2 regions of the Rhizobium sp. IY2 genome follow, and region 2 is predicted to be linked to the other one. Evidence: riboswitches for the same ligand, from Rfam matches in the RefSeq annotation. Region 2 holds a riboswitch; the other holds the start of a gene.
The links. A riboswitch is a leader RNA that binds a small molecule or an ion and turns the genes downstream of it on or off. The one in region 2 is predicted to bind FMN.
Positions count from the first base shown of each region.

Region 1: linked by a shared signal. The riboswitch ahead of ACMUVN_RS15060 (DMT family transporter) and the one ahead of ACMUVN_RS02845 (6,7-dimethyl-8-ribityllumazine synthase) in region 2 are both predicted to bind FMN.

Region 1 covers NZ_JBLKNU010000003.1:285,564-300,012, forward strand. The annotation lists gene ACMUVN_RS15025 (EAL domain-containing protein) at 1-672, shown strand, start outside; gene ACMUVN_RS15030 (cytochrome P450) at 693-1,937, opposite strand; gene ACMUVN_RS15035 (GGDEF domain-containing protein) at 1,994-3,247, opposite strand; gene clpP (ATP-dependent Clp endopeptidase proteolytic subunit ClpP) at 3,639-4,268, shown strand; gene clpX (ATP-dependent Clp protease ATP-binding subunit ClpX) at 4,572-5,849, shown strand; gene lon (endopeptidase La) at 6,254-8,671, shown strand; gene hupB (DNA-binding protein HupB) at 8,878-9,153, shown strand; FMN riboswitch at 9,303-9,456, shown strand; gene ACMUVN_RS15060 (DMT family transporter) at 9,551-10,450, shown strand; gene ACMUVN_RS15065 (esterase-like activity of phytase family protein) at 10,546-12,744, shown strand; gene ACMUVN_RS15070 (aldo/keto reductase) at 12,926-13,912, opposite strand; gene ACMUVN_RS15075 (cupin domain-containing protein) at 14,155-14,449, shown strand, end outside.
Region 2 covers NZ_JBLKNU010000001.1:591,662-606,110, reverse strand. The annotation lists gene ACMUVN_RS02905 (FecR domain-containing protein) at 1-412, opposite strand, end outside; gene ACMUVN_RS02900 (hypothetical protein) at 547-696, shown strand; gene ACMUVN_RS02895 (LLM class flavin-dependent oxidoreductase) at 932-1,954, shown strand; gene ACMUVN_RS02890 (helix-turn-helix transcriptional regulator) at 1,958-2,785, opposite strand; gene ACMUVN_RS02885 (phytanoyl-CoA dioxygenase family protein) at 2,883-3,806, shown strand; gene ACMUVN_RS02880 (LysR family transcriptional regulator) at 4,105-5,031, shown strand; gene ACMUVN_RS02875 (MFS transporter) at 5,018-6,298, opposite strand; gene ACMUVN_RS02870 (winged helix-turn-helix domain-containing protein) at 6,295-6,939, opposite strand; gene ACMUVN_RS02865 (adenylate/guanylate cyclase domain-containing protein) at 7,007-8,125, opposite strand; gene ACMUVN_RS02860 (hypothetical protein) at 8,341-8,565, shown strand; gene ACMUVN_RS02855 (GCG_CRPN prefix-to-repeats domain-containing protein) at 8,784-9,092, opposite strand; gene ACMUVN_RS02850 (SRPBCC family protein) at 9,278-9,724, opposite strand; FMN riboswitch at 9,984-10,127, shown strand; gene ACMUVN_RS02845 (6,7-dimethyl-8-ribityllumazine synthase) at 10,206-10,640, shown strand; gene ACMUVN_RS02840 (VOC family protein) at 10,967-11,656, shown strand; gene ACMUVN_RS02835 (cytochrome b) at 11,797-12,327, opposite strand; gene ACMUVN_RS02830 (MarR family winged helix-turn-helix transcriptional regulator) at 12,308-12,784, opposite strand; gene ACMUVN_RS02825 (antibiotic biosynthesis monooxygenase family protein) at 12,883-13,251, shown strand; gene ACMUVN_RS02820 (LysR family transcriptional regulator) at 13,322-14,206, opposite strand; gene ampC (class C beta-lactamase) at 14,332-14,449, shown strand, end outside.

The sequences.
Region 1 (14,449 bases), on a different contig from region 2:
ACAGGCGCCGTCACTGGTCTTGAGGCGTTGGCACGCTGGCGAACGGCGACGGGCAACATCAGTCCGGAGATTTTCATCCCGCTTGCCGAGAGATGCGGCCTCATCGATGCGCTTGGCGTTCATATGCTCAGAACATCGATCGAGCATGCCAAGAACTGGCCCGATCTGGCATTGTCGGTGAATGTTTCGCCGATCCAGCTCTGCAATCCGGAATTTGCCGCCGAAGTGATCTCGGTGCTGCAGGAACTCGATTTCAATCCAAGCCGGCTGACGCTGGAGATCACCGAAGGTGTCCTGATGACAAATCCGGACCAGGCGCGACGATCGATAGATCAGCTGAAGCGCGTCGGCATCAAGTTTGCGCTCGATGACTTCGGCTGCGGCTACGCCAGCATTGGCGCATTGCGGCAGTTCGGGTTTGATCGCATGAAGATCGACCGCTCGCTCGTGTCGGCTCTCGACGAAGGCGCAAATGGCGCCGATGTTCTTCGGGCGACCATTTCCCTGGCGACCGCCCTGCAGATTCCGGTGACCGCCGAAGGGATCGAGAATACCCGCCAGGCGGCGATCTTGCGCGACGCCGGCTGTGATCAGCTGCAGGGATATCTGCTTGGAAGACCTATGTCGGCACACGACATATCCAGCAAGCTGGAAGAAGAGTCAGCCGCATGACTTTCCAGGCGCGGCGGTGATCACCATTGCAGATCCAGCCGGTCCAGCCCGTGGAAATGGTAGACGTCCTTGACCACCGGCGTCTTTGACAGTTTGAGACCGGGAAGCCGTTCGAACAGGATCGGCAGCACGACATTGAGCTCAAGCCGGGCCAGCGGCGCGCCGATGCAGAAATGGATACCGGCGCCGAAGGAGAGGTTCGCCGCCTCGTTGCGGTCAGGCCGGAAGGTGAGGGGATCGCTGAATTTCGCCGGGTCGAGATTGGCGGCTGCGAGGATGAGGCTCACCTTGTCGCCGCGCTTGAAGGAGACGCCGTCGATTTCGGCAGGCTCCAGCGCCCAGCGCTGGAAGATGTGCACCGGCGCGCCGATGCGCAAGGTTTCCTCGACCGTGCGTTCCGTCGTCGCCTCGTCCCGGAAGAGTTCCGAGGGATCGCAGCCGCTGTCGAGGATGGTGCGCACGGAATTGCCGATCTGGTGCACGGTCGCCTCATGCCCGGCATTGAGCAGCACGATTGTCGTCGAGACGAGCTCCTCCTCTGTCAGATATTGGCCCTTGTGCTCGGTATGGATCATGTGGGTGAGCAGGTCGTCGCGCGGCTCGGCGCGGCGTTCTGCGATCACCGTCTTGACGTAGTCGGAAAATTCCTTGGCCGCCCGTTCGGCCTCTTCCTCCTGCTCGCGCGTGCGGCCGAACATGTACATGCGGACATAGGCGTGCGACCAGGCAAGCAGCTGCGGCCCCATCTCCTCGGGAATGCCGATCATCCGGGCGATCATCGTCACCGGGATGATGTCGGCAAAGGCCGAGAGCAGCTCGACCTCGCCCTTTTTCGCGAAGCCGTCGATCAGCCGGTTGGCGAGTTCGGCAAGCTCCGGTTTCATCTTCTCGACATGGCGGGAGACGAAGGCGCGGTTGACGAGCGTGCGCAGCCGCGTGTGCTCGGGCGGTTCGAGTTCGAGCAGGGAATACCGTTCCGAGAGATCGAAACTGGCAAGATGCGGCATCGGCTCGGCAAGGCCGAGCTCCTCGCGGCTGGCGATATGCAGGATCTGCCGGCCGAAGCGGCGATCGCGCAGCAGCGCGTTCACATGGTCGTAGCCTGTGAAGAACCACTGCTTCTGCTCGCTCCAGTAGAAGGTCGGGCAATGGGCGTGAAGTGCTGCATAAACGGCATTCGGGTTGCCGTAGAAGGCCGGGTTGCGGCCGTCCAGCGAGACGTGGCGGCGAGCCGGATCGATCGAGAGAAAGGACGGTATCATCATGTCCCGAGGCTTAGCGGATTTGCCGTGCCTCGGAAAGATGCGGGTGAAGAAGCGGGCTAGCCGGCCCGCGACAGCGTGCCCATGCGCCGCAGGGCCTCGACCTGATCGTCGACCGTCGGCACGAGTTCGCCGGCGGTGCTGCTCGGTGTGGCCGGTGCAGGGGCTGCGGCCTCCGCTTCGCCGAAGGTGACCGTGCAGTTGCGGCCGGCGGCCTTGGCGGCATAGAGCGCCCGGTCGGCAGCCGAGATCAGCTTGTCGAGATTGGCTTCGATCGAGGAGGCGAGCGCGATGCCGATGCTGACCGTGACCGGGACGATCGCTTCGCCGGTGCTGACGGGCAGGCGGCAGAATTCGGTGCGGATGGCTTCGGCGATCGCCTCGGCTTCCGTCTGGTCCGTAACCGCGGCGAAGGCTGCGAATTCCTCGCCGCCCATGCGGCCGAAGATGCTGTTCGGAATATACTGGCGGGCCATGCGGGCAAACGCGGTTAGCACGGCATCGCCGGATTGGTGGCCGAAACGATCGTTGACGCGCTTGAAATGGTCGAGATCGAAGAGCATCACTGCGACCTGGCGCTGCTCGTTATGGGCTTTTTCCTGGGTGGCGTCGAAATAGCCGAGCAGGCCGCGGCGGTTGAGCACGCCGGTCAGCGAATCGGTCAGGGTCAGCGCACGCAGGTGCCGTTCGGAGCGCTCCATGATCAGCCGGCACGTGAACGCGAAGGCGATGGTCAGCAGGAAGGCGCTGGCCATGGCGGAGACGCCGCCGAGATTGGTCGCCTCGATGTCGCTCGGCAGCGTCAGCGCCGTCGTCAGCGCCGAGCCGAAGCACAGGCAGCCCTGGATGACGAAGACGCCCATCAGTTTGACGCGGGTGCGCTCGCGGCGCATGTCGCCGGCGGCAACCGCCATGGCGAGTGCCGTCGCACCTGTCGCCGAAGCGAGATTGTAGAGCACCACGCGGTTCGAATAATCGCTGTTGACCCAGGGCAGGAAAACCCCGGCCAGCCAGATGACCGGCGGCAGCAGCGCCCACCATTCGATCCTCTTGCGGTCGAGTGCGAGAAAACCCGCCACCCAGGCGCTCTGGCCGAGCAGCGCAATGGCATTGCCCGCCTCGATGGAAAGCACGCTTGGGATTTCGCTGCGCAAGGCAATCATCGCAAAGCCGATGCCGGTCAGAAGGAAGCCGAGACCCCAATAGAGATAGGCCTCGTTCCTGACGTTGTGGCGCCAGGCGACGAACAGCACCAAAGCAAGCGTCATGGCCTCGGAACACCAGATGGCGAGACCTGTAGCAATATTGAACACGGCAGCAAACCCCTCGTCTGTCGGCCCTTTTCAGTTGGCTTGCATCCTTGCCGAGGAAGCTCGCCACTTCCTTAATGTCGCTGCGCTGCGGCATGGTTTCGGGCCGATATCTGCCGGTAGGCTTTCCGTTGGGTAAACGTGTATAAGCACGGTCGAATGGAGTAAGCCTTCCTTCATCCTGTCATGGAGAAAAACCGGGGGAGACAATGCCGAGGGCTCGCCGTTAACAGGCGTTTGGGGGAAAGAGGCTACCAGGAACCGCTTGGCCCCGCCTTCTTAACGTTATCCTCAGGCGTGTCTTGAAGAGGAGGGCAGGGACACTCTATGTAGGGATAAGACATTTTCTTTGATTCCCCGGCGCCGGCCGGCGAGACGTTGACAAAGGACGCACATGAGAAACCCAGTCGATACCGCTATGGCCCTCGTGCCGATGGTCGTGGAACAGACCAACCGCGGTGAACGCTCCTACGACATCTATTCCCGCCTGTTGAAGGAACGCATCATCTTCCTTACGGGCGCCGTCGAAGACCACATGGCGACGCTCGTCTGCGCCCAGCTTCTCTTCCTCGAGGCCGAAAACCCGAAGAAGGAAATCGCCCTCTACATCAATTCGCCCGGTGGCGTCGTCACCGCCGGCATGGCGATCTACGATACGATGCAGTTCATCAAGCCCGCGGTTTCGACGCTCTGCATCGGCCAGGCCGCGTCCATGGGCTCGCTGCTGCTGGCCGCCGGCCACAAGGACATGCGCTTCGCCACGCCGAATTCCCGCATCATGGTGCATCAACCCTCGGGCGGCTTCCAGGGACAGGCTTCGGACATCGAGCGCCACGCCCGCGACATCCTCAAGATGAAGCGCCGCCTGAACGAGGTCTATGTGAAGCACACCGGCCGCACCTATGAAGAAGTTGAAAAGACGCTCGATCGTGACCATTTCATGGATGCGGACGAAGCCCAGGGCTGGGGCGTCATCGACAAGGTTCTGACGTCGCGCCTCGAAATGGAAGGCGAACAGGCCTAGTAATTAATTGGGATGGTGTTTTTGTCGCCACAGTTCTATCCCATTTGTGATTGAACAAGGGCTTTCATCCGGCGACGAAGACGCTAATAGTAACTATTAATGCTATGTTGAATTTTTATGACATAGCATTCGGCATTCGAAGGGGAATTCGTTGCCGCCGGAACCCGGACATGATTGGTTGGGACCGGTTCGTACCCCCTGAAGCCCTTCTCGGCAAAGGCTCCGGAAACGGAGTGCCGCCAGGAGCTGATAGAGTGGACCGCGATTTCGCCTTGAAATGCGGCGTGCTGGAAGGAAAATGATATGAGCAAGGTCAGCGGCAGCAACGGCGGCGACTCCAAGAACACTCTCTATTGTTCGTTCTGCGGAAAGAGCCAGCACGAAGTCCGGAAACTGATTGCCGGACCGACCGTCTTCATCTGCGATGAATGCGTCGAATTGTGCATGGACATCATCCGCGAGGAGAACAAGTCCTCGATGGTCAAGTCCCGCGACGGCGTTCCGACGCCCCAGGACATCATCAAGGTCCTCGACGAATATGTCATCGGCCAGCGGCAGGCGAAGAAGATCCTGTCGGTCGCCGTACACAATCATTACAAGCGCCTGGCGCACGCCTCCAAGAACGGCGAAGTCGAGCTGGCGAAGTCGAACATCATGCTCGTCGGCCCGACGGGCTGCGGCAAGACCTATCTTGCCCAGACTCTCGCCCGGATCATCGACGTTCCCTTCACCATGGCCGATGCGACGACGCTGACCGAGGCCGGTTATGTCGGCGAGGACGTCGAAAACATCATCCTGAAGCTCCTGCAGTCTGCCGACTACAATGTCGAGCGTGCGCAGCGCGGCATCGTCTACATCGACGAAGTCGACAAGATTTCGCGCAAGTCCGACAACCCGTCGATCACCCGCGACGTCTCGGGCGAGGGCGTGCAGCAGGCGCTGCTGAAGATCATGGAAGGCACGGTCGCTTCCGTACCGCCGCAGGGCGGCCGCAAGCACCCGCAGCAGGAATTCCTGCAGGTCGACACGACGAACATCCTGTTCATCTGCGGCGGCGCCTTCGCCGGCCTCGACAAGATCATCTCCGCCCGTGGCGAGAAGACCTCGATCGGCTTCGGCGCTACCGTCAAGGCCCAGGACGACCGCCGCGTCGGCGAAGTCCTGCGCGAACTGGAGCCGGAAGACCTGGTCAAGTTTGGCCTCATCCCCGAGTTCATCGGCCGTCTGCCGGTTCTGGCGACGCTCGAGGATCTCGATGAAGATGCGCTGATCCAGATCCTGTCCGAGCCGAAGAACGCGCTGATCAAGCAGTATCAGCGCCTGTTCGAGATGGAAGACGTGGAACTGACCTTCCACGAGGATGCCCTGCGCGAAATCGCCCGCAAGGCGATCGTGCGCAAGACCGGTGCCCGCGGCCTTCGCTCGATCATGGAGAAGATCCTGCTCGACACGATGTTCGAACTGCCGACGCTGGAAGGCGTGCGCGAGGTCGTCATCTCGGAGGAAGTGGTGCGCGGTTCGGCCCGTCCGCTTTACATCTATGCCGATCGTCAGGAAGAAAAGGCCAACGCTTCGGCGTGATCTTGCTGCTTTCCTATGATTATTTTGGGGGCTTGCCATCGGCAGGCCCCTTTCTATTTGAAAAACCATGCGAGGCGCTGTTAGTATTTTGCCGGTGGGAACCGGAATTGCCTTTGCCGATTTTGCGCAAAGGGGAGTGCTTGGCAATGATGCGGTGATTCCGTAAGCCTATTGTTGGCGTTTGTATTTTAGCCGGGTCGGAAGTGGTAAGCGCCGGTCCAGCCACGCGCTTCATAGTGTTGGCGTTCCGTTGTAACAAAGCCGTCACATCCGGGGAACGCGGGCGTTAGCGTGGCTTGAAAAGCGTAGTCAGAACCTCCACTTGTAGCAACAAGTGAGAGTGCCGGCCGGTCCCAAGCGGCCGTGCAGAGAGCCCGGTAACGGGACGATGGAAAGGACATAAAATGACGAAGAAAACGTCTGTAGCGAGCAGCACTGCCTACCCTGTTCTGCCCCTGCGCGACATCGTGGTTTTCCCGCATATGATCGTGCCGCTGTTCGTCGGACGGGAAAAGTCGATCCGTGCGCTCGAAGAGGTCATGGGTTCCGACAAGCAGATCATGCTGGTGACGCAGATCAACGCCAGTGACGACGATCCGGATCCGTCCGCGATCCACAATGTCGGCACCGTGGCGAACGTGTTGCAGCTCCTGAAGCTGCCCGACGGCACCGTCAAGGTTCTGGTCGAAGGCCGCGCCCGCGCCGAGATCGATACCTATACCAGCCGCGAGGATTTCTATGAGGCGCTCGGCCATGTGCTCGAGGAGCCGCATGACGATCCGGTCGAACTGGAAGCCTTGTCGCGTTCGGTCGTCTCCGAATTCGAGAGCTATGTGAAGCTCAACAAGAAGATTTCGCCCGAAGTGGTCGGCGCCGCCAGCCAGATCGACGACTATTCCAAGCTCGCCGATACGGTCGCCTCGCATCTGTCGATCAAGATCACCGAGAAGCAGGAGATGCTGGAGACGACCAGCGTCAAACAGCGCCTCGAAAAAGCTCTCGGCTTCATGGAAGGCGAGATCTCGGTCCTGCAGGTCGAAAAGCGTATCCGCTCGCGCGTCAAGCGCCAGATGGAGAAGACCCAGCGCGAATATTATCTTAACGAGCAGATGAAGGCGATCCAGAAGGAACTCGGCGACGGCGAGGAAGGCCGCGACGAGATGAGCGAGCTGGAAGAGCGCATCTCCAAGACCAAGCTGTCCAAGGAAGCCCGTGAAAAGGCCGATGCGGAACTGAAGAAGCTGCGCCAGATGAGCCCGATGTCGGCGGAAGCCACCGTCGTGCGCAATTATCTGGACTGGCTGCTCGGCATTCCGTGGGGCAAGAAGTCGAAGATCAAGGCCGATCTCAACAATGCCGAGAAGATCCTCGAAGCCGATCACTTCGGTCTCGACAAGGTCAAGGAGCGCATCGTCGAATATCTGGCCGTGCAGGCCCGCGCCACCAAGATCAAGGGCCCGATCCTGTGCCTCGTCGGCCCTCCGGGCGTCGGCAAGACCTCGCTCGCCCAGTCGATCGCCAAGGCGACCGGCCGTGAGTATGTCCGCATGGCACTCGGCGGCGTTCGCGACGAAGCCGAAATCCGCGGTCACCGCCGCACCTATATCGGCTCGATGCCCGGCAAGGTCATTCAGTCGATGAAGAAGGCGAAGAAGTCCAACCCGCTCTTCCTGCTCGACGAGATCGACAAGATGGGCATGGACTTCCGCGGTGATCCGTCCTCGGCTCTGCTCGAAGTGCTCGATCCGGCGCAGAACTCGACCTTCATGGACCACTACCTGGAAGTCGAATACGACCTGTCGGACGTGATGTTCATCACGACGGCGAATACGCTGAACATTCCAGCACCCCTGATGGACCGCATGGAAATCATCCGTATCGCCGGCTACACCGAGGATGAAAAGCGCGAGATCGCCAAGCGGCACCTGCTGCCGAAGGCCATCAAGGAACATGCGTTGCAGCCGGAAGAATTCTCGGTCAGCGACGACGCCCTCATGGCGATCAGCCAGCAGTACACCCGCGAAGCCGGTGTCCGCAGCTTCGAACGCGAATTGATGAAGCTCGCCCGCAAGGCGGTCACCGAGATCATCAAGGGCAAGACGAAGTCCGTTCACGTGACGGCCGCCAACATCTCCGACTATCTGGGCGTCCCGCGCTTCCGCCATGGCGAAGCCGAGGGCGAGGATCAGGTCGGCGTCGTGACCGGTCTTGCCTGGACGGAGGTCGGCGGCGAGCTGCTGACCATCGAAGGTGTGATGATGCCGGGCAAGGGCCGCATGACGGTCACCGGCAATCTGAAGGACGTCATGAAGGAATCGATCTCGGCAGCGGCCTCCTATGTCCGCTCGCGCGCCGTCGATTTCGGCATCGAGCCGCCGCGCTTCGACAAGAGCGACATCCACGTGCACGTGCCGGAAGGCGCGACACCGAAGGACGGCCCCTCGGCCGGCGTCGCCATGGCAACCGCGATCGTCTCGATCATGACCGGTATCCCGGTGAGCAGGCATGTGGCCATGACCGGTGAAATCACCCTTCGCGGCCGTGTGCTGCCGATCGGCGGTCTCAAGGAAAAGCTGCTCGCAGCGCTTCGCGGCGGCATCAAGAAGGTGCTGATTCCGGAGGAAAACGCCAAGGACCTGGCGGAGATTCCGGATAACGTGAAGAACAACATGGAGATCATCCCGGTATCCCGCATGGGCGAGGTGATCAAGCATGCGCTGATCCGGCGGCCGGAGCCGATCGAATGGGACGGCACGGTGGAAACGCCCGTCATCGCAACGGTCGAAGGCCTCGATGAGACGGGCGCAACCATAGCGCATTGAGTGGCCTGTGCCACATTTATGCCCCATTGGGACAAAACAGACAAAAAGGCTGGCGGAAACGCCAGCCTTTTTTGTGAAAACGTCATGTAGACGCTTGCTTTTCCTTGATTTGCAGGGCTTTTGGGTTTCCGGCGGGCCTGATGAAACCTATTCTGCGCCTAGCTTACATTTGAGTCGTTTCATACCATTTAGAAAGGGGTGGAAACATGAACAAGAATGAACTCGTGTCCGCAGTAGCCGAAAAGGCAGGACTGACGAAGTCTGACGCGGCTTCCGCTGTTGACGCGGTTTTCGACGTTGTCCAGGCTGAACTCAAGAACAAGGGCGACATCCGCCTCGCGGGTTTCGGCAGCTTCACCGTTTCTCATCGCGCTGCAACGAAGGGCCGTAACCCGTCCACGGGCGCTGAAGTCGACATTCCGGCTCGCAACGTGCCGAAATTCACGCCCGGCAAGGGCCTGAAGGACGCCGTCAACGGCTGATCTGAGATTATCCGCCAACCGGAAACGAGACCGGTTGTGCAGGATTTGAGAGGGGTTCGGCTTTGCCGGACCCTTTTTGCTTTTGGCAGGCCCTCTTGCCTTTTTGCTTTGGCTGACCTTGCTGTCGCGCGGGCTTTAATTTACGACATTTCTGTTCTCAGGGCGGGGTGAAACTCCCCACCGGCGGTAAGGGTCTCGACTCAAGCCCGCGAGCGCCTTCTCTCGCGTCGAAGCGGGGAGGGGTCAGCAGATCCGGTGCGATTCCGGAGCCGACGGTTAAAGTCCGGATGGAAGAGAATGAGTGTCGGCTGTGCGAAGGGCAGGGATCTGCCCCGTGTCGCTTGGTCGTGGCTCATGCGTCCTGATTTATGTTGGTCCCTGGTTTCGGATGAAAGACATGAATCAGACTTCCCTAGCCGCAGAGCCGTCTCGCGCCGTTGTCGGCGCCCTCTGGATGGTCCTTGCCGGCATTGCTTTTTCGCTTCTCAACGTCGTCACCCAATGGCTGACGATGACGCTTGCCTTCCCCTCGGCCTCGGCCGCCTTCTGGCAATATGGCTTCGCCTTCCTGTTTTCGCTGCCCTTCCTTCGCAGGCTCGGCCTTGCGACGATGCGCACGCGCTATCCCTGGCGTCACCTGGCGCGCGTGGCACTTGCCGCGCTCGGCGTCGAGGCCTGGGTCGCCGGCCTTGCTTCGGTGCCGATCTGGCAGGCGATCGCACTGGTGATGACCTCGCCCTTCTTCATCATTCTGGGCGCCCGGCTTTTCCTTGGCGAGCGCGTCGGCCCGGCCCGCTGGGCGGCGACCGCGGCCGGTTTCACCGGAGCGATGATCATTCTGCAGCCCTGGTCGGACGGTTTTGGCTGGGCGGCTCTCCTGCCCGTGCTCTCGGCGCTGCTGTGGGGCGCCTCGTCGCTGATCACCAAGAGCCTGACGGGCATCGAACGACCGGAGACGATCACCGTCTGGCTGCTCGTGCTGCTGACGCCGATCAATGGCGGGCTGGCGCTTGCGGCGGGCTTTGCCGTGCCGACCGGTGCAACGCTTGCCCTGTTCCTGCTGGCGGGGCTTTTGACCGCGGCAGCCCAGTATTTCCTCACACTTGCCTATGCCGCGGCCGATGCCGCCTATGTCCAGCCTTTCGACGATCTGAAGCTGCCGTTGAACGTGCTGGCCGGTTGGCTGTTCTTCGGTTATGCGCCGGCGGGTTATCTCTGGCTGGGAGCGGCTCTGATCCTCTCCGCGTCGCTTTTCATCATGCGAAACGAGATGCGCAGGGAGCGCAAACCCGCCTGAGGTGATCCGGCGAAAAATGCCGCCTCTGTCATGCCTCTGTCATGCCGCTCCCGCAGAAAACTCATGTTTCGAATATTCGACACATGGGGGATTTCATGACCATTTCATCGCGCAAGGCAGCGCTTGCTGCCGTGCTTCTCGCATCCGTCGCCTTTCCGGCCGCGGCCGAACCAGTTTTCAACCGCATCGCTTCCTTCCCGGTCGCCCAGAACCTGCCTGATGACAAGGACAAGCTGTCGGTCAGCTCCGCCGAAATCATCACTGCGACCGACGACGGCAACACGCTGATCTATAGCGACAGCCCGCTCGGCGCGATCGGCTTCATCGACATCACCGACGCCAAGGCTCCGAAAGCCGGCGGCGCTGTCATGATGGACGGTGAGCCGACCTCGGTTACCTCGAGCGCCGGCAAGGCGCTCGTCGCCGTCAACACCTCCGAAAGCAAGGCAAAGCCCTCGGGGCGTCTCGCGATCGTCGATGTCGCGACCAGGAAGATCGAGAGCACTTGCGATCTCGGCGGCCAGCCGGATTCGATCGCCCTCAACAAGGACAAGACGCTCGGCGCCATCGCCATCGAAAACGAGCGTGACGAAGAGGTCAATGACGGCAAGATCCCGCAGATGCCGGCCGGCGACCTCGTCGTCTTCCAGGTCAGGAACGGCACCGTCGATTGCGGCACCATCAAGCATGTGGCGCTGACCGGCCTTGCCGGCGTCGCCCCGGAGGATCCGGAGCCGGAATTCGTCGCCTTCAACGGGTTGAACGAGATTGCGCTGACGCTGCAGGAAAACAACGAGATTGTCATCATCGACGCCAATACGGCCGCGGTGAAGACGCATTTCTCCGCCGGCAGCGTCGATCTGACCGGCATCGACACCAAGCGTGACGGCGCCCTGAAATTTTCAGGCGAATCCAAGGGCGTGCTGCGCGAGCCCGACGCCGTGAAGTGGCTCGACGACAACCGCCTCCTCGTCGCCAATGAAGGCGACTACCAGGGCGGCTCGCGTGGTTTCACCATCTTCGACAAGACGGGCAAGATTCTCTACGAATCGGGCGCATCCTTCGAACGCGCTGTCGCCCATATCGGCCACTATCCGGAAAGCCGGTCGGGATCGAAGGGCGTCGAGCCCGAAGGTCTCGAAGCCGCCAAATTCGGCGACGAGCAATATTTCTTCCTGCTCGCCGAACGCGCCTCGGTCGTCGGCGTCTATAAGGATACCGGCGCCGATCCCGAACTCGTCCAGTTGCTGCCGTCCGGCATTTCGCCGGAAGGCGCGATCGCCATTCCTGCGCGCAATCTGCTTGCAACCGCCAACGAACTCGACCTCGGCAAGGACGGCGGTGCGCGCTCGCATGTGATGATCTATGAGCGCTCGGAAGGCGAAAAGGCCTATCCGCAGATCGTCTCCGCCGACAAGGACGGCAATCCGATCGGCTTTGCAGCTCTTTCGGGTCTTGCTGCCGTTCCGGGCAAGCCGGGCATGCTCTATGCCGTCACCGACAGCGTTCTCGGCTCGCAGCCGACGATCTACACGATCGATGCCAGCAAGAAGCCGGCCGTCATCACCGAGGCCCTTGTCGTCAGGCGTGACGGCGCTCCGGCCCAGAAGCTCGACATCGAAGGCATCGCGGCTGCCGCCGACGGCTCCTTCTGGCTCGCCTCGGAAGGCTACAGTGAACGTCTCGTTCCGCACGCCCTCTATAACGTCAATGCCAAGGGCGACATCAAGGCCGAGATCGCCCTGCCGAAGGAGCTTGCCGCCAACGAAATCCGCTACGGCTTCGAAGGCGTGACCATTGTCGGCACCGGTGACGATACGACACTCTGGATGGCGGTGCAGCGCGAGTGGGGTGACGACGAGAAGGGCTTCGTCAAGCTCGTCTCCTACAATCCGAAGAGGAAGGAATGGGGCGCCGTGCGCTATCCGCTCGACAAGACGGAAAGCGGCTGGGTCGGCCTGTCGGAAATCTCGGCCCAGGGCGACAGCGTCTACATCATCGAGCGCGACAACCTGGTCGGCGATGCCGCCAGGCTGAAGAAGCTCTACAAGGTCGCGATATCGGAGCTGAAGCCCGCCAAGCTTGGCGGTGCACTGCCGGTCGTCAAGAAGACCGAAGCACACGACTTCCTCGGTGAACTCAAGACCGCGACCAACGGCTATGTGCTCGACAAGCTCGAAGGCTTCACCTTCGACGCCTCGGGCAAACCCTACGCGGTCACCGACAATGACGGCGTCAGCGACTCCTCCGGCGAGACACTGTTCTTCCCGGTCGAGCTGAATGCGACAAACTGAAAGCTGCCCCTCGCCCTAGCCCTCTCGCCGTAAAACGGGGAGAGGGGACGTGCCCTGCGAGAGGTGTACGGGGAACGGAGGCGTTGCGGCATGGTCCCTTCACCCCGCGAGTGGGGAGAAGGTGGCGGAAGCCGGATGAGGGGCCATCTGGCCTCCCCAGCAAAGAATCAGCACTCCGACTCTACCAGCGCTGATGCACATGCGGCGCGATCAGCCGCTCGTAGATTTCGCGGGTTGCGGCCATGACGTCGGCCGAAAGCGGTGCAAGGTCGGCGGCGGCTGCGTTGGCCTTGGCCTGCTCGGCATTGCGGGCGCCGGGGATGACGACGGTGACGGCTTCAGCCATCAGGATCCAGCGGAGGGCGAAGGCGGCCATGGTGGCGCCTGCGGGCACCAGCTTGCGCACCTCTTCCACTGCCTGCAGGCCGACCTCGAAGGGCACGCCGGCAAAGGTCTCGCCGACATCGAAGGCCTCGCCGTGACGATTGAAATTACGGTGGTCGTCGCTGGCAAAGTGCGTGTCTCGGGTGATCTTGCCGGAGAGGAGACCGCTTGCGAGCGGCACGCGGGCGATGATCGCCACGTTCTTGCGGCGCGCCTCTTGGAAGAACAGGTGGTCGGGGCGCTGGCGGAAGATGTTGTAGATGATCTGGATGCTGACGACGCCGGGATATTCGATCGCCTTCAACCCGTCCTCGACCTTTTCGACGCTGACGCCGTAACCCTTGATCTTGCCGGCCTTCTGCAGAGCGTCCAGGCTCTCGAAGACCTCCGGTTGGTAAAGCACCTCGCGCGGCGGGCAGTGCAGTTGCACGAGGTCGAGGCTGTCGACCACGAGGTTCTTGAGGCTGCGATCGATGAAGCCTTCGAGATTGGCCGTGGTGTAGCCTTCGGCGACATGCGGGTTGAGGCGGCGGCCGGCCTTGGTGGCGACCATCGGGCGGGCGCCGCCGCGCGTCTTCAGCACGTCGGCGATGATTTTTTCCGAGCGGCCGTCGCCGTAGACATCAGCCGTATCGATGAATGTCATGCCGGCATCGAGTGCGGCATTCAGGGCGGCGCGTCCGTCCGCCTCGCTGATATCGCCCCAGGAGCCGCCGATCTGCCAGGCGCCGAAGCCGACATTGGTGACGGTGAAGGGCATGCGGCCAAAAGCATGGTGTTTCATGAAAAATCCTCCCTACTGCATGTCGCCTGAAACTGTGTAGGGATAACGACATGCATAAAAACAAAGAGCCAAGGCGCGTCGCATGAAGCAAGCGCGATGCGATGCGCTTTGGTGATGAAAGACATTGGAATTATCAGTCGGGCGACTTTGCGGCAATTGTCGATCCGGCTTTGATTGGCCGCCTCGATGAAATATCGTTCCGCCACAAGGCTTCAACCGCAATGAATGGAAAAGGAAAGATCATGGAGATCAAACCCGCCGGCTCTCGCCCCTCGACGAAGCCACCGGCCGACTATTTCACCGGCGCCGTCCGCCAGGATCCGCTGATGGAAGCGCCGGCGCCGGCCCGGGCGAGGGCGGTCTCCGTCACCTTCGAACCCGGCGCCCGCACGGCCTGGCATACGCATCCGCTCGGCCAGACACTGATCGTCACATCAGGCAAGGGCCTCGCCCAGAGCTGGGGCGGGGACATCCGCGAAATCCGCCCCGGCGATACCGTCTGGTTCGCACCTGATGAAAAACATTGGCACGGTGCTG
Region 2 (14,449 bases):
CGACATTCGCCCTTTGACCGCTCGCAAACGATGTCACCTGCACCAGGCCGCGGTTGACCGTAACCTCAGCCGCGGATTTCGAGACGGAAACGCGGAAATTCGTCCCCTTCACAACGGCCGCCAGGAAAGGCGTCTGGACTGTTGTATGCGGCTTGCTGCGTTTCTCGATCTCCAGATCGAGCACACCCGCCTGCTCGACGACCTCCGTCTTCCTCTCGCCAAAGCCCGATGTGAAGATGCCGGCGACGGTGTTGGGTTGAAACGAAATGCTTTCGACGCCGCGCACCAGCTGAACGCGTCCCCTCGGCCCGGTCGCGATCCAGGCGGTGTTGGGGATGATGTCTCCCGCTCGAACCGCTACCCAGTTCCGCTTGTCGACGGTGAAATTCACCTGCTGGCTGGCCTTGGCCACTTGCCAGTCACCCTCAGCGGCATTCGCGGACACTATCGAAAAAAAGAAAAGCACCAGAAAAAACGAAAAAGCGCGAAACATATAATCTCCCAAATACCAACTGATAAAACCACTATCTCCTTAATTTCATTTGAATGATTCCAGAAAAACTCTCGCGAATCCGGCGATTCCCGACCTTTGCCGGCGAAGTGCGGGCGCTCTATCAAGACGATGCCAGCCTGCGCGTGCCATCGCAGGTGTTCAACGCCGTGCACACGCAGCTGGAGGATGTCGGCGCGGTGTGAAAGCCTGTGGAGATTCAATGGAAATTTTAGCACACGAGCATCTCCTCTCCCCCATTCCTGTGCTCGCCACAGGAATGACGGAGGAAAGGGCACGCGACACTCTCCAGAGATAGCGGAAGATAGCGCGTCAAATGCCGGATAAGTGATACGCCACATCCCCCCGCTTCCGATTGTCTTCCGGCCCGAAACTATGCCATGACCCATCCACCATGAGATGCAACGGAAAAGGCGCGGCATGAAGAAGATCGGTTTCCTCTCGTTCGGGCACTGGACGCCCTCGCCCCAATCGCAGACGCGCTCGGCAGGCGACGCGCTGCTGCAGTCGATCGATCTTGCCGTAGCGGCCGAAGAGCTCGGGGCGGACGGGGCGTATTTTCGCGTGCATCATTTCGCCCGCCAGCTGGCCGCGCCCTTCCCGCTGCTATCGGCCGTCGGCGCCAGAACCAACCGGATCGAGATTGGCACCGCCGTCATCGACATGCGCTACGAGAACCCGCTCTATATGGCCGAAGATGCCGGTGCGGCCGACCTCATTGCCGGCGGCCGTCTGCAGCTCGGCATCAGCCGCGGTTCGCCCGAGCAGGTGATCGATGGCTGGCGCCATTTCGGCTATGCCCCGCCGGAAGGCCAGAGCGAGGCCGACATGGCCCGGCACCATGCCGAAGTCTTCCTCGAAGTGCTGCGCGGCGAAGGTTTTGCCAAACCGAATCCGCGGCCGATGTTTCCGAACCCGCCCGGCCAGCTGCGCCTCGAGCCGCATTCCGAGGGCCTGCGCGAACGCATCTGGTGGGGCGCGAGTTCCAACGCCACTGCCGTCTGGGCAGCCAAGCTCGGCATGAACCTGCAGAGCTCGACGCTGAAGGACGACGAAACGGGAGAGCCGTTCCACGTCCAGCAGGCCGACCAGATCCGCGCCTATCGCGCGGCCTGGAAAGAAGCCGGCCACACACGCCAGCCGCGCGTCTCGGTCAGCCGCAGCATCTTCGCGCTGGTCGATGACCGCGACCGCGCCTATTTCGGCTACGGCAACGACGAGGGTGACAAGATCGGCTTCATCGACGAGAAGACCCGGGCGATCTTCGGCCGCAGCTATGCTGCCGAGCCTGACGCCCTGATCAAGCAGCTCGCCGAGGACGAGGCAATCGCCGAAGCCGACACGCTGCTGCTGACCGTCCCCAACCAGCTCGGCGTCGCCTACAACACCCATGTCATCGAAGCGATCCTCACCCATGTTGCCCCGGCGCTCGGCTGGCGCTGACGTTCAAACCCGCCTGTATCTCGTGCGGAATTCACGAGGACTGCAGCCCTCGCGTTCGTGAAAGACACGCGAAAAATAAAACGGGTCATCCAGGCCGATCATGGCAGCAACCGTTTCGATCTTCTCGTCGGTAGTTGCCAGTAGCTGTTTGGCGTGATCCATGCGCGCCCGAAGCTGAAATGCCTTGGGAGGCAGCCCCGTCTCGAGCGTGAACCGCCGGCGCAGGGTGGCCGGCGAGATGCCGTGCTCGGCGGCGAAGGCAGCGAGATCCAACGGCTGCATCGCTCGCTGCCGCAGCGTTTCCACGATTGCGGCCATGTCGGGCCTTTCCTGTCGTCGATCGCCCGCGACACTTGCCGCCTGTCTGGCGGCTGAGATGACGATGCGATGCAGCATCACTGCCGCCGACGCCTGTCCGAGGTTGGTATCGTCAAGCAGATCGGTATGAAGCTTGGCGAAGAGCCGCGCGACGTCATCGAGATGATGCAAGGCGACGACCGGGTGCCGCTCGGCGATGAGCCTCAGCCGCACGAAGTCCCGCGTGAAGGACCCTTCGAAAAGCGCCCAGCGCTCGTCCCAGCCTGCTTCATCGGGGCCATAGGAATGGGCGCGGTTGGGAAACAGCCAGAAGAGGGCCGGTCCCGCCAAGCTCAAGCGGCCGCTGGCGGCGGTTTCCAGCCAGCCCTGCCCGCGCTCCACCAGCACGACGGCGAAACTCGGCAGTTTCCGATCCCTCACCGCATGATGGGCATGCTGCCGGCCACTGCCGGTGACCGCAAGTCCGCCGGCCGCGCCGAGCGGTGACCGATAGATGGCCTCGACGTCTTTCATGGTGAGCGAAAAGTCCAGCTATGATTTTCCTCTATGTCGGTTGTCCCAACAGATCAGCTAACGAATGGCGAGCCAACTCAAGCGATGGAAGGCTGAAATGTCAATTACCGCCAAAACGATGCAAGCCCGAAAGCCGGAATTTCCCCTTGCCGCCCACGGCAAGACCTTGCCTGCGGAGCGGACGGGCTGGCTCGCGCCGACCGATCCCGCCATCGGCGTCGACGCCATCCGCCGCCGCTACCAGGACGATGGTTATGTCTGGCTGAAACGCCTTCTGCCGCGGACCGATGTTCTCGATTTTCGCCGCTGGGTCTTCGAACGCCTTGCCGAAACCGGGCTGGTCGAGCCCGGCAGCGATTTTTCGCTGGGCATCGCGTCTGCCGCCGGCTTCGACAGGAGCCTGGCGGACCGGCGCTTGATGTCGCTGGTCCGCTCTGCCGCCTATGAAGGCTTCTGCGCGCAGCCGCCGCTTGCCCGTTTCATGGACGATTTCCTGCAGGGCATCTCTTATCTGCACAAGCGCAAGATCATGCGTTTCGTTCAGCCGGGATCGCCAACGGCCACACCGGCTCACTATGATCTCGTCTATCTCCGCGGCGGCACCAGACGCCTGGTGACGGCCTGGATTCCGATCGGCGATATCCCCGCCGAGATGGGGGGGCTGGTCTACCTCGAGCGCTCGCACGCGGTTGGTGTCAGGATGGAGGCCGAGTTCCAGGCCGCAAGCGGCGATCTTTCTCCGGAAGAGCGGATCAGCGCCTATAACCGCCACATGGCCGAAGGCGGCTGGGTCTCGAAGGATCTCCCTGATATGGCGGAGCGCTTCGATACTCGCTGGCTCGCCGCCGATTATGAGGCCGGTGATGTGGTGCTCCACTCGCCCTACATGATCCATGCCTCGACCACCAACCAGGACTGCAGCCGACGGCTGCGCCTCTCCACCGACATAAGATATCAGAATGTCGACGACGAGATCGACGTCCGATGGAACAACCATTGGAGTCTCGGCGACATGCTGTAGCGCGGTTCGACGGCCTCATTGGGCACAGCCCCGGCTCTGCCGGCGCATCATCCGGTATAGGCGACGGCGCTGCTGCGGAAAGGCGAGGCCAAAAACGCCCGTCAGCGTGGTCGCGGCGGCCGTTGTTGACCGGCAATCCGGTGTGATGGCCGCTATGGCAGGTTGATTGACGAACGGACGTCGACACAGAAGCGAAGCGCCCGGACCTTACTGCCGCGTCGGACGTTGATGCTGCGAACCTTGAATCTGTCGCATGACTGACCGAGGTATGCTGTAGCCGAACCGCTCGAGTGCCCTGATGCCACGTACGAACCTGAACGATATCCTGATCTTCATGGCAGTCGTCGATGCCGGAAGCTTTATCGCCGGCGGCCAGGCCATGGGCCTCTCCCGTTCGGCGGCAGGAAAGGCCGTCATCCGCCTGGAAGACCGGCTTGGCGCGCGCCTGCTCAACCGTACGACGAGAACGCTGGGCCTGACCGATGAAGGCCGGATGTTTTACCAGCGCGGGCTGCAGATCCTCGCATCGGTCGACGAGGCGGAGGCGAGCGTGGCGGGGCAGAGCGGCACGCCGCAAGGCGTTCTCAGGCTCACCGTTCCCGATACCCTGGGGCGGCTCGTCGTGCTGCCCCTGCTTGAAAAATATCTTCGGGCCTGGCCCGACATCCAGGTCGAAGTGAGCTTCACCGATCGCCCGGCCGACATCGTCGAAGAAGGCTCCGATCTGGCGATCCGGATCGACGCGACGGCGTCGGATACCCGCCTGGTCTCGCGTGTGATCGCCACCTATAAGGCGCGGCTCTGCGCGTCGCCATCCTACCTGACTGAGCGCGGGGAACCGCGCAATATCGACGACCTCGCGGCCCACGATTGCCTGATCTTCGCCAGCCGCCATCAAAGGCAGGGCTGGCGCTTTCGCGGCGAAGGCGGCTCCTGGGTCAAGGCGCAGGGCCGCAGTCGCCTGAGGCTCGACAGCGGAGAGGCGATCCGCGACGCCGCGCTCGCGGGGCTGGGCATCGCGCTGCTTCCCGATTTTCTCGTCGCCGACGATCTTACCGCCGGTCGCCTCCGGCAGATCCTGCCCGACCTCGAAACCGACGACGCAAAAATCGTTACGCTCTATCCCGACAAACGCCTGCTGGAACCGCGTGTCCGCCGCTTCATCGATCTGATGGTCGAGGAGCTTGGGGGCCAGGTACGCGACCATGACGCTAGCTCTCGGTGAGAGGCTTGTCGAAGCCGCGGAAACTTTTCAGCGCCAGAGGAAAGAGGGTTGCGGCGAGATAGGCGAAGCCGGTGAGCGAGAGCGCTGCGGCAAGGCCGATCATGCTGATCAGGGCGCCGCCGAAGAGGCCGCCGAACGGGATGAGGGCAAAGCAAAGGGCGGCGTTCATTGCGGTGACGCGGCCGATCAGCGGCTTGGGGATGCGCTCGAAGATCACCGCCGACAGGATCGGATTGAGGAAGCCCGAGGCAAATCCAGCGATTGCCAAAGTGAGAAAAATAATGGGGAGCGGCGCGTCCAGCGCAAGAACGAGAAAACGCGGAAATCCGGTCAGCAGGAAGGCCACCGTATAGATCATCAGGCGCGGCATCCGCTCGCCGATCGCAGCGGCAATCGCCGCGCCGGCGATCGAAGCGCCGGTGAAGGCCGCAAACATCGCCCCCAGCAATTCCGGGCCATGGCCCGAACTCTGCGTCCAGACGGGCAGCAGCACCGCCCCATAGGCCTGGTCCAGCAGATTGGTGGTCGCCACCATGATGACGATGCTGACGAGCACCGCATCGCCGCGCAGAAAGCACCAGCCTTCCCTGAGATCGCCGAGATAGGAGGACATTCCGCCCGGCCGAGCCTCGGGCGTGCCGCGCGGCGCGGGCATGCATTGCAGCCCGGGCATGCATTGCAGCCTTGGCATGCTTTTCAGCCCGGGGATGCCTACCCCCACAATCAGCGCGGCGGCGGCGAAGGTGACGGCATTGACGACCAGCGCCTGGCCCGGGCCGATCAGGCTGATCAACGCACCGGCGCCGGCCGCACCTACCGTTGAGGCCAGCCGCTCGATGGCGCCAACGACACCGGTCACCCGCTCGAGCGGCACGGCCGCCAATTCGGCGATATCAGGCACCATCGCCTGCTTGGCGGCATCGGACGGACCGCGTAGCACACCCATGGCAAAAACGATCGGTAGCAGTACCGGCATACCAAGCAGCCCGAGCCGGTCGAGCAGCGGCACCAGCATCACCACGGCCACCGAGGCGGCGTCGCAGACGACAGCGATGCGCTTCGCGCCGACGCGGTCGATCAGCGGCCCACTGAGCGCCTTGGCAGCGACATAGGGCAGCATTTCCATCATCGCCGTCAGCCCCGTTAGAACCGGGTTGCCCGTAGCGACCAGCACCAGCCAGGGAATGGCGATGGTCGACAGCCGTGTGCCGGACAGCGAAAGCGTCTCGGCGGCGGCAAGCGCCAGGAAAGGCCCACCCCTTCTCATGACCCGCCATCCTCCTCGCTATGCGGGAGCCGGCCCGGATAGGGAAAGGCGTGCAGCATGATCGAGAAAGGCACCATGCCCGGAGCGGTCGCCTCGCCCAAAGGCGGAGCCACCCGCATTGCTTCGAGGATGATGTCGGTCAGCTGCCTGGTCAGGGCCTCGGCCTGTTCCGCCGTCATCGGGATGATGACGTCGTTGGCAGCGCTCGCCTTGCGCCATTCCGCCGGCAGTTCGGCATACTCCTCCAGCGCCTGCTGCATCTGGCCGACCTGCAGGGAGAGTACCGCCTGGTTGAAGGCGAGGTCGAGGTCGAGCGCTTCGCCCTCGGCCTCGCTTGACGGCACCGAGGTGAGTTCGTGGCTGGCGCGCCACCAGCGGTCGCGCCGCGAAGCATGCGGCGCCTCCTCGATGAAGCCGTATTGGGCGAGCTGGCGCAGGTGATAGCTGGTCGCGCCGCTGTTCAGCCCAAGCCGCGCTGCAAGCTGTGTCGCCGTGGCAGGCCCGTCGATCCGCAGCATGCCGAGCATCCGCAGCCGAACCGGATGCGCCAGCGCCTTTAAGGCGGTCGGATCCGGCACGACGCGACTGACGGTGCGCGGTGCGGTGACGGATTGAGCAGGCTGTGGGCGCGGTTTTTTCATGCGCGAAGCCTACTATTGCAAAGACATCTTTGCAAAGCTTTCTTTGCAAAGATGTCTTGCGCGTGGCTCAATCCGTCGGCAGCGTGAACACCGCACAAGGGTCGGCAATGCCCCGCAAGGTATGCTCTCCCAGCGGCATCAGCGCGGTCGTCGTATTCGCTGCCACGGCACCCGAGATCAGCACGCTTCGGCCGATCGGCTTGCACAACCCTTCCAATCGGCTGACCAGATTGACGGCGGGGCCGATAGCGGTGAAGTCCAGCCGGTCGGCCGCGCCGATATTGCCCCACAGGATCTCGCCGAAATGCAGCGCCGCGCCGAAGGGCAGCGGCGCCAGCCCCTGCGCCTGGCGCAGTTGGTCGAGATGGGCCATGCCCGCCCGGCTGGCGGCGACCGCGCGAAGAGCGGCCTCGCAGGCTTCGCGATCCCCTTGGGCTGCATCGCCTTCGCCCGACACAACAGTGACCGGAAAGATCGCCAGCACGCCGTCGCCGATGAACTTCAGCACCTCGCCGCCGAAGGCATGCACTGCGCCGGCGACGCGGTCGAACCAGGCATCCAGCGCTGATATCATCATGTGAGGTTCGGTTACCTCGGAGAGCGCGGTGAAGTCGCGCAGATCGGCGCAGAGAAGCGCCGCGCGGATGGTCTCGCCGGTGCCGCGGGCAAGCGCGCCGGCCTGCACCCGGGCGGCACTGCGCCGGCCGAGATAGGCTTCGAGCAGCGCGGCCCGCGCCTCCCGCGCCGCCAAAGCGGCGAGCGGCGCTGCGGCAAAACGCGCGACCTCGCAGAGCAGGCTGGCCTCGGCCGGAGCGAATGCACCGCCCCCTGCCCCGTCGGCAACCCCCGCCCAGCCGAGTAGCGGGCTGTCCGATGCCTGATTGTCGCGCGGCGGCCCGATCCTTGCCTCCCATACCGGCCCCAACCCGGTGAGCCACTCGCGTCCGGCCTCACTTTGCGGAGCCGCGGCGAAGGCCAATGCCTCGATGACGGCGCCGGTCTCGGCCCGCCACAGCCAGGTGCGCCGCGCGATGATCGGATGCGGCACCGAAAGCGTCAGCGCCCCGCCGGAAAGCGGCAGGCCATCGGCCAGCAACCGGCGCCCGAGCTCGGCCAGAAACCGTTCGGGACCAGGCGAGGCCCCGGCCTCGTCAACCAGCCAGGCAAGGGGAGACGGCAGATCCATCGCTCAACATCGCATGCCGACGTGGACGTCCGCAAGGATATCCCGGGTGACCGTGGAGACGTTTTTCAGCGACCCAGTCTGAAGCCTGTAAAAGGCGTCCGCATCGCCTGTCGAAAACCGTCCAGCGCGGTGGAAAACAAAAAATAAACACTTTAAACTTGCGCGACTTTGATTCCATTATAGGATCGTTCGTCATCGTGTGATTGAGGGGTACGATGGGCACGATATTCTGGCCGAAAGATCCACTGGATGGGGATGACATGACGCTGCTGACGTCGATCCTCCGGCGATGGTGCGAAAGATATCAGGTCGAGCTGACGGCGGAGGAGAGCAGCCGTAAGGCGAAGGAACTCGTCGAATGGTTCGAATTCGGCGTCAAGGATCCTGTCGAGCTTGAAGAACTGATCGACGGCAAGTACTGGCTCGTCAGCAGTATTTGACCATATCGGACAAATGCAGAGAACGCTGCCTGTCAGCGTCGGCGAAGCCGTTTCATCAGAAAAGGCCGGGCGAAAATCGCTCCGGCCTTCGTCCATCTCGATCTCATGCATGTCGCCCAAAAGTGCGCAGCGGTTTTGGGACAACGACATGCATAAATCAAAGACTTAAAGCGCGTCGCATGATTCCGGTTTGACGCGACGCGCTTTAAGCGAGACGTTTAGTCATCATCCCGCCAACGACGGTCGCGATCCCAGCGCCTCTCATGGCGCCAGCGCGGGCCATCCCAATCCCGGTGACGCCGTTCCCAGCCCCAGCGGGGCGGACCACCGTAGAAAGCGACCGGCGGCGGGCGGCGCCAGTTTCGCCGGCATTCGCCCCAGCGGGTCAGGTGCCAGCCGCGACCGCAGGCATAGTCGACCTTCGTCACATTGCTCTGCACATTGATTGTTCCAATCGGCATCGCCTCAGCTGTACCGATCGAGAGGCTGCCGGCAAGCAAGGCAGCCGCGATAGAAAGTGCCTTCATCGAGAACTCCATTTCAATCCAGCCGCAATCACTTTAGGAGCGCCAAATTGAACTGGAGATGAACTGCGCGTTCATGTTTGCGGGAGCAAAAGAAGCGCTTTCGGACAGCCGATCGCAGCGCCGGCCGGCAGTATTCCCCGCTGCGGCAAACGCTTCCGGGCACCCTGCTGCCGGCGCAAAACCGTTCATGTCCTGCCGTAAAAAGGATCGGGACCCGGATCACGCCCGGCGGCGACCTCGGTCAGCCGCCCGAGATAATGGGCCCAGCCTTCCGCATGGCCGGCGCATTGATCGGCGCTGGGCAGGCCGCTATGGGTGAGCCGCAGCAGCGTTCCGCCGCCCTGCTCGATCAGGTCGATCTCGACCAGGCTCGATCCCGGCGGTACCACTTCGCTGCCGTCCCAGCCGAAACTGTAGGCAAGGCGATGAACCGGCACCACCTCGCGAAACGAGCCGCGCGCAAAGCGGGCGCCGGTGACATTGACGAGATAGAGCCCGCCCGGTTGCGGCTCTACCTGCGCTTCCGTTCCCATCCAGCGCAGGATCTTCTCCGGATCGGTCATCAGCGCAAACACCGCAGCCGGCGGCGCCGCGATATGCGCCTCGCGGTGAACGACGAAAGATTCTGGCATCACTCCCTCCCATGGTGGCTGTCGCCTGCCCCGCCTCGGGCGAAGACGGCGTATCCTGTTCCGTTATGTTGTTCCGACGTGGATGTCCTCACCCGAGCATGTAGGGGCAAGCCCATCCTCAGCAAGAGGCATCGGCTGTTCGCCATCGACGGAGAAACGAAACCGCCACTTTGCGAGCCTTGATCCGCATCGACAGATTCATCGATCACGAAAGCATTTCCGACCTATTGCCAGCCCGCCGCCTTCCCCCTATTGTCGCCGCCGTTCTCAGGGCGGGGTGAAAGTCCCTACCGGCGGTATGCAGTTTCGATTGCGAGCCCGCGAGCGCCTTCTTAAGGAAGGGTCAGCAGATCAGGTGAGATGCCTGAGCCGACGGTCATAGTCCGGATGAAAGAGAACGTGCGTTCCTGCCGCCCTTGCGGCTGTCGGGAACGTTCGTGATCGCCTTGGGTGATGTGTCTGTTCGCCAAAGGAGATTACCATGACACCCACCCGCTACGCCTTCGTCAAAGCCAGCTGGCACGCCGACATCGTCGACCGCGCCCTTGATGGCTTCTATCAGCTCGTTCCGCCCGAGCAGGTCGATGTGTTCGATGTTCCCGGCGCATTCGAGATGCCGCTGCTGTCGCGCGATCTCGCCGCAACCGGGCGCTATGGCGCCGTCATTGCCGCCGCCTTCGTCGTCGACGGCGGCATTTACCGCCACGAATTCGTCGCGCAGGCCGTCGTCGATGGGCTGATGCGCGCCGGCATGGATACCGGCGTGCCGGTGCTGTCGGTTTCGCTGACGCCGCATCAGTATCAGGAAACCGAACACCACAAGCAGATCTACCGTGCGCACTTCATCGAAAAAGGGCGCGAGGCAGCAAAGGCAGCCCTGACGATCGGCAAAACCCGCGCCGCTCTCGCCGCGTAGTAGGATCCATCTTCCCGAACGCGGCTCGATGAGCCGCAACACAAGAGCGAAGACGGCGGGAACTAACCCGCCGCCTCACTGGATCGACTGACCTTGCCACCCCGCGGGTCGGAAACGACACGCCCGCGGGTCGGAAACGACACGCCCAAGGGTGGGGAACGACACGTCCGCGGATCGGAGCAACAGGCCTTGTGTCGCAGCGGAATCCGCCAATACCGGCCAAATCCGACAGAATAATTGATTCGACGGCCCGACCGCGCTGTGGTCCACTGACCGCTGACATGTATCGCCATTCTTAACGCATCCCAAACCCCATGGAGCTGAAGATGAGCAATGCACTGCGCAGCGAAACCCCCATGCAAACCCCAAAATCACAGCCGGTCGACACCAAGCTCGAGGTGGTCGTCATCCCCGTTTCCGATGTCGACCGCGCCAAACGTTTTTACGACGGCTTGGGTTGGCGGCTCGACGCCGACTTTGCAAATGACGCCGATTTCCGTGTGATCCAGTTTACCCCGCCCGGCTCCGGCTGCGCGATCATCTTCGGCAAGAATGTCACTGCCGCAGCCCCGGGTTCCGCCCAGGGACTCTACCTGGTCGTCTCCGATATCGAGGCTGCCCGTCGCGATCTGATCGCCCGCGGCGTCGAGGTCAGCGACGTGTTTCATGACGCTGCCGGCGTCTATGCCGGCAGGGACGAGCCCTATCTGTTCGGGCGGCTGCGCATCGCCGGCCGCGATCCCGAACATCGCAGCTACCGCTCCTTCGCCTCGTTCAAGGATCCGGACGGCAACGGCTGGCTGTTCCAGGAAGTCACCACGCGGCTGCCCGGACGCATCGACGCCGACGAAACGAAATTCACGACTTCCACCGAGCTTGCGGCAGCACTGCGCCGCGCGGCAACCGCCCACGGCGAACACGAGAAGCGAAACGGCGGCAAGCACGACGAAGGCTGGCCGGACTGGTACGCCGAATACATGGTCAGCGAACAGGCCGGCAAGCAGTTGCCGCTATAGGCACGGGCTCCAGCGTCATCGCAGACGGCAACATCGTTTGACAAGCGTCTCGGCACGCATCGCGCCGAGACGTTTTATCGTGTCTGCCTTCCTCGTAGCGGCTCTCGGTTCAGACACCCTCGCCGCCTCGTCAGCCGACCTCAGCCGCCATACCACATCCGCCGCAGGTGATCGCCGCGGACGAGTTGGTGAAAGAGCGCAGCGCCGGCATGGAAGACCAGCAGGCCGACAAGCAGCAAGGCGCCTAACCCATGCGGGCCACGCGGCGGATAGGCAGTGAAATCAGGCAGCATGGCGCCGGGTGTCCCGAAGACGGCGGGGGCGGCACCGCTGAGGATCATCATCCCGATGCCGCTGGCGACCATGCCGAGAATGAAGACGTAAAAGGCGACGTGGACAAAGCGCGCGAGGCGCGCCTGCCACCGAGGCGATGCCTTAACCGGCGCAGGCTTGCGATCGAAACGCCACCACCAGACAAGGCGAAGAGCCGTGAGAAGCAGGACGATGATCGCCACCGGAATGTGGAAGCGCAACAGCCCAGCCTTGGTCGCCGCGTCCTCGGCGTTGGCGGCCCGAAAACCGGAACCAAGCAACGCCAGGATCAGAACTGCGCTCAGCCAGTGGATCGAGACCGCTATTGCGCCATAGCGATCAGGCCTGCTCTTCAACATCTCCATTCCCTTCCAGTTTGCTGCGCAGCGCCTTCATGACGGCATGCGTGGTTTTGAGATCCTCGACCTGAAGCCCTTCCGAGAGCATGTCGACCCACGGCGCCTGCAGGTGCATGGCGGTTTCATATGCCTGTTTTCCCTTGTCCGTCAGCACGACGAGCTGTGCCCGCCGGTGATGCGGATTGGGCTGGAACGCCAGAAGCCCTTCCTTGTCCAGATCGTTGACGATGCGCTGGACGTTCTGGCGGTTGGCCCCCATGTCGCGCGCCAGCCACGCGACCGGCTGCGGCCGGCCTGCCGTGGCCACAGTGCCGAGGACATGCCAGCGGGCGCTCGTCAGACCGAGCCCCTCGACGAGCTTGTCGCCCGCGTTGATCATCCGGTTGTTGAGCCGGAAGAGATCCAGAATGAGGTCGGTCAAGGCCGTTCCGGTCGGGCTTCGCTGAGGTTTTCGCATTTGTCACCATGTACCTATATTGACATTATGATGTCAAAGAAAATATGTATCCTTATCACCAGATTGACATCATGTAACCAATTCAGATGGAGTCGACCATGTCGCTCATGCGTCCGATGGACCCCGCCTTCCCGATCGATCGTCAAATCGCGCTCGATGCTTCCGCGATCGTCCTCATCAATATCTTCACGCTCGACAAGGCAGACGAGCAGGCCTTCCTTGAAGCCTGGCAGGCCGATGCGGCCTTCATGAAACGCCAGCCGGGCTTCATCTCGACCCAGCTTCACCGGGCTATCGGCGAAAGTCCTGCCTATCTCAACTATGCCGTCTGGGAATCGACCGCCGACTTCAGGGCGGCATTCTCGCATCCGGAGTTCAGGGCAAAGCTCTCCTCCTACCCGTCCTCGGCCGTTGCCTCCCCGCACCTCTTCCAGAAGGTCGCCGTGCCGGGCATCTGCGTCGCCTAGGAAGCCCGTTCCCTGAGAGCCGGCACATGGATCTTCGCGGTCCGGTCCCTCGACTCCGCGCCAGAAGGTCTCATTGAGATGTGGAAGACATCTGCGACATTATCCAATCGGAAAATGCGAGCATGGCTGCCGTTGGCGGCCTTGATTGAAGTCGGGTCAGCCAATAGCTCCCCAATGATATCGTCGTGGGAAAGGGTTGGTTTAGAGCCCCTGACGACAGGTGCCTGGAAAACATCGACGGCGGCGCCAGAGCGATTCCCAATCCTTGCAGCGCCGCCTCCGTCATGGCGACGGAAGAGTCGAAAACGATGCCTGCGTTGACCTGCGCCGCCGGAGGAACATCCGCTGCCGCAAACCAGGTGCTCCACTCGTCGGCCCTGTAACTGCGCAAAAGCGTCGCCTCGAGTAGGTCTGCGGGCGACCTTAAACGCTCCGCCAATTTGGGGGTGCAGAGTGGAGAGAGCGGAGCGTCGAACAGACGCGAGGCTTCCGTGCCGTGCCAGGAGCCGCTGCCAAAGCGAATGGCGAGATCCAGTCCTTCAGCGGCCATGTCGACGCGATTATTGTTTGTCGAAATGCGCACGTCGATGAAGGGATGACGCTGTTGAAAATCCGGAAGCCTTGGCAATAACCAGCCGACAGCAAAGGTTCCGACGACGCCCAAAAACAGCAATTCCCGAACCTGACCGGCTTCAATCCTGTCCAGCGTGATTGCCATTTGATCGAAGGAAGTGGTCAACGTCGGCAAAAGAGCTTCACCTTCTGCGGTGATTTTCAGGCCCCTTGGAAGGCGCTGGAAAAGGGCAACGCCCAATCGCTTCTCCAGGCTTTTGACCTGCTGGCTGACAGCGGCCTGGGTAACACAAAGCTCGATCGCGGCGCGGGTGAAGCTGAGATGTCTCGCCGAAGCTTCAAAGGCCCTCAAGCCATTCAAAGGAAGGAATTGCCGAACCATTTTAGCCATAGATTTTCTTGTGTTTCCTCCGAGATATCATCGTTTGCCGCCACAAAACAGTGCCGCTAAATGCCATGCTCATGCGCCCTTTGGCGCTGAGAAAGCTGCTTCCAGAGGATGAAAAAATGAAGTGTGACTGGCTAGGAATTCTATCGGCCGCATTGGTCTCGACATGCGTTTCTACAAGTGGCTTTGCGGCCGACGAGATGAAGCTCAAAGCCATCTCGGACGCTGCGATCAAAC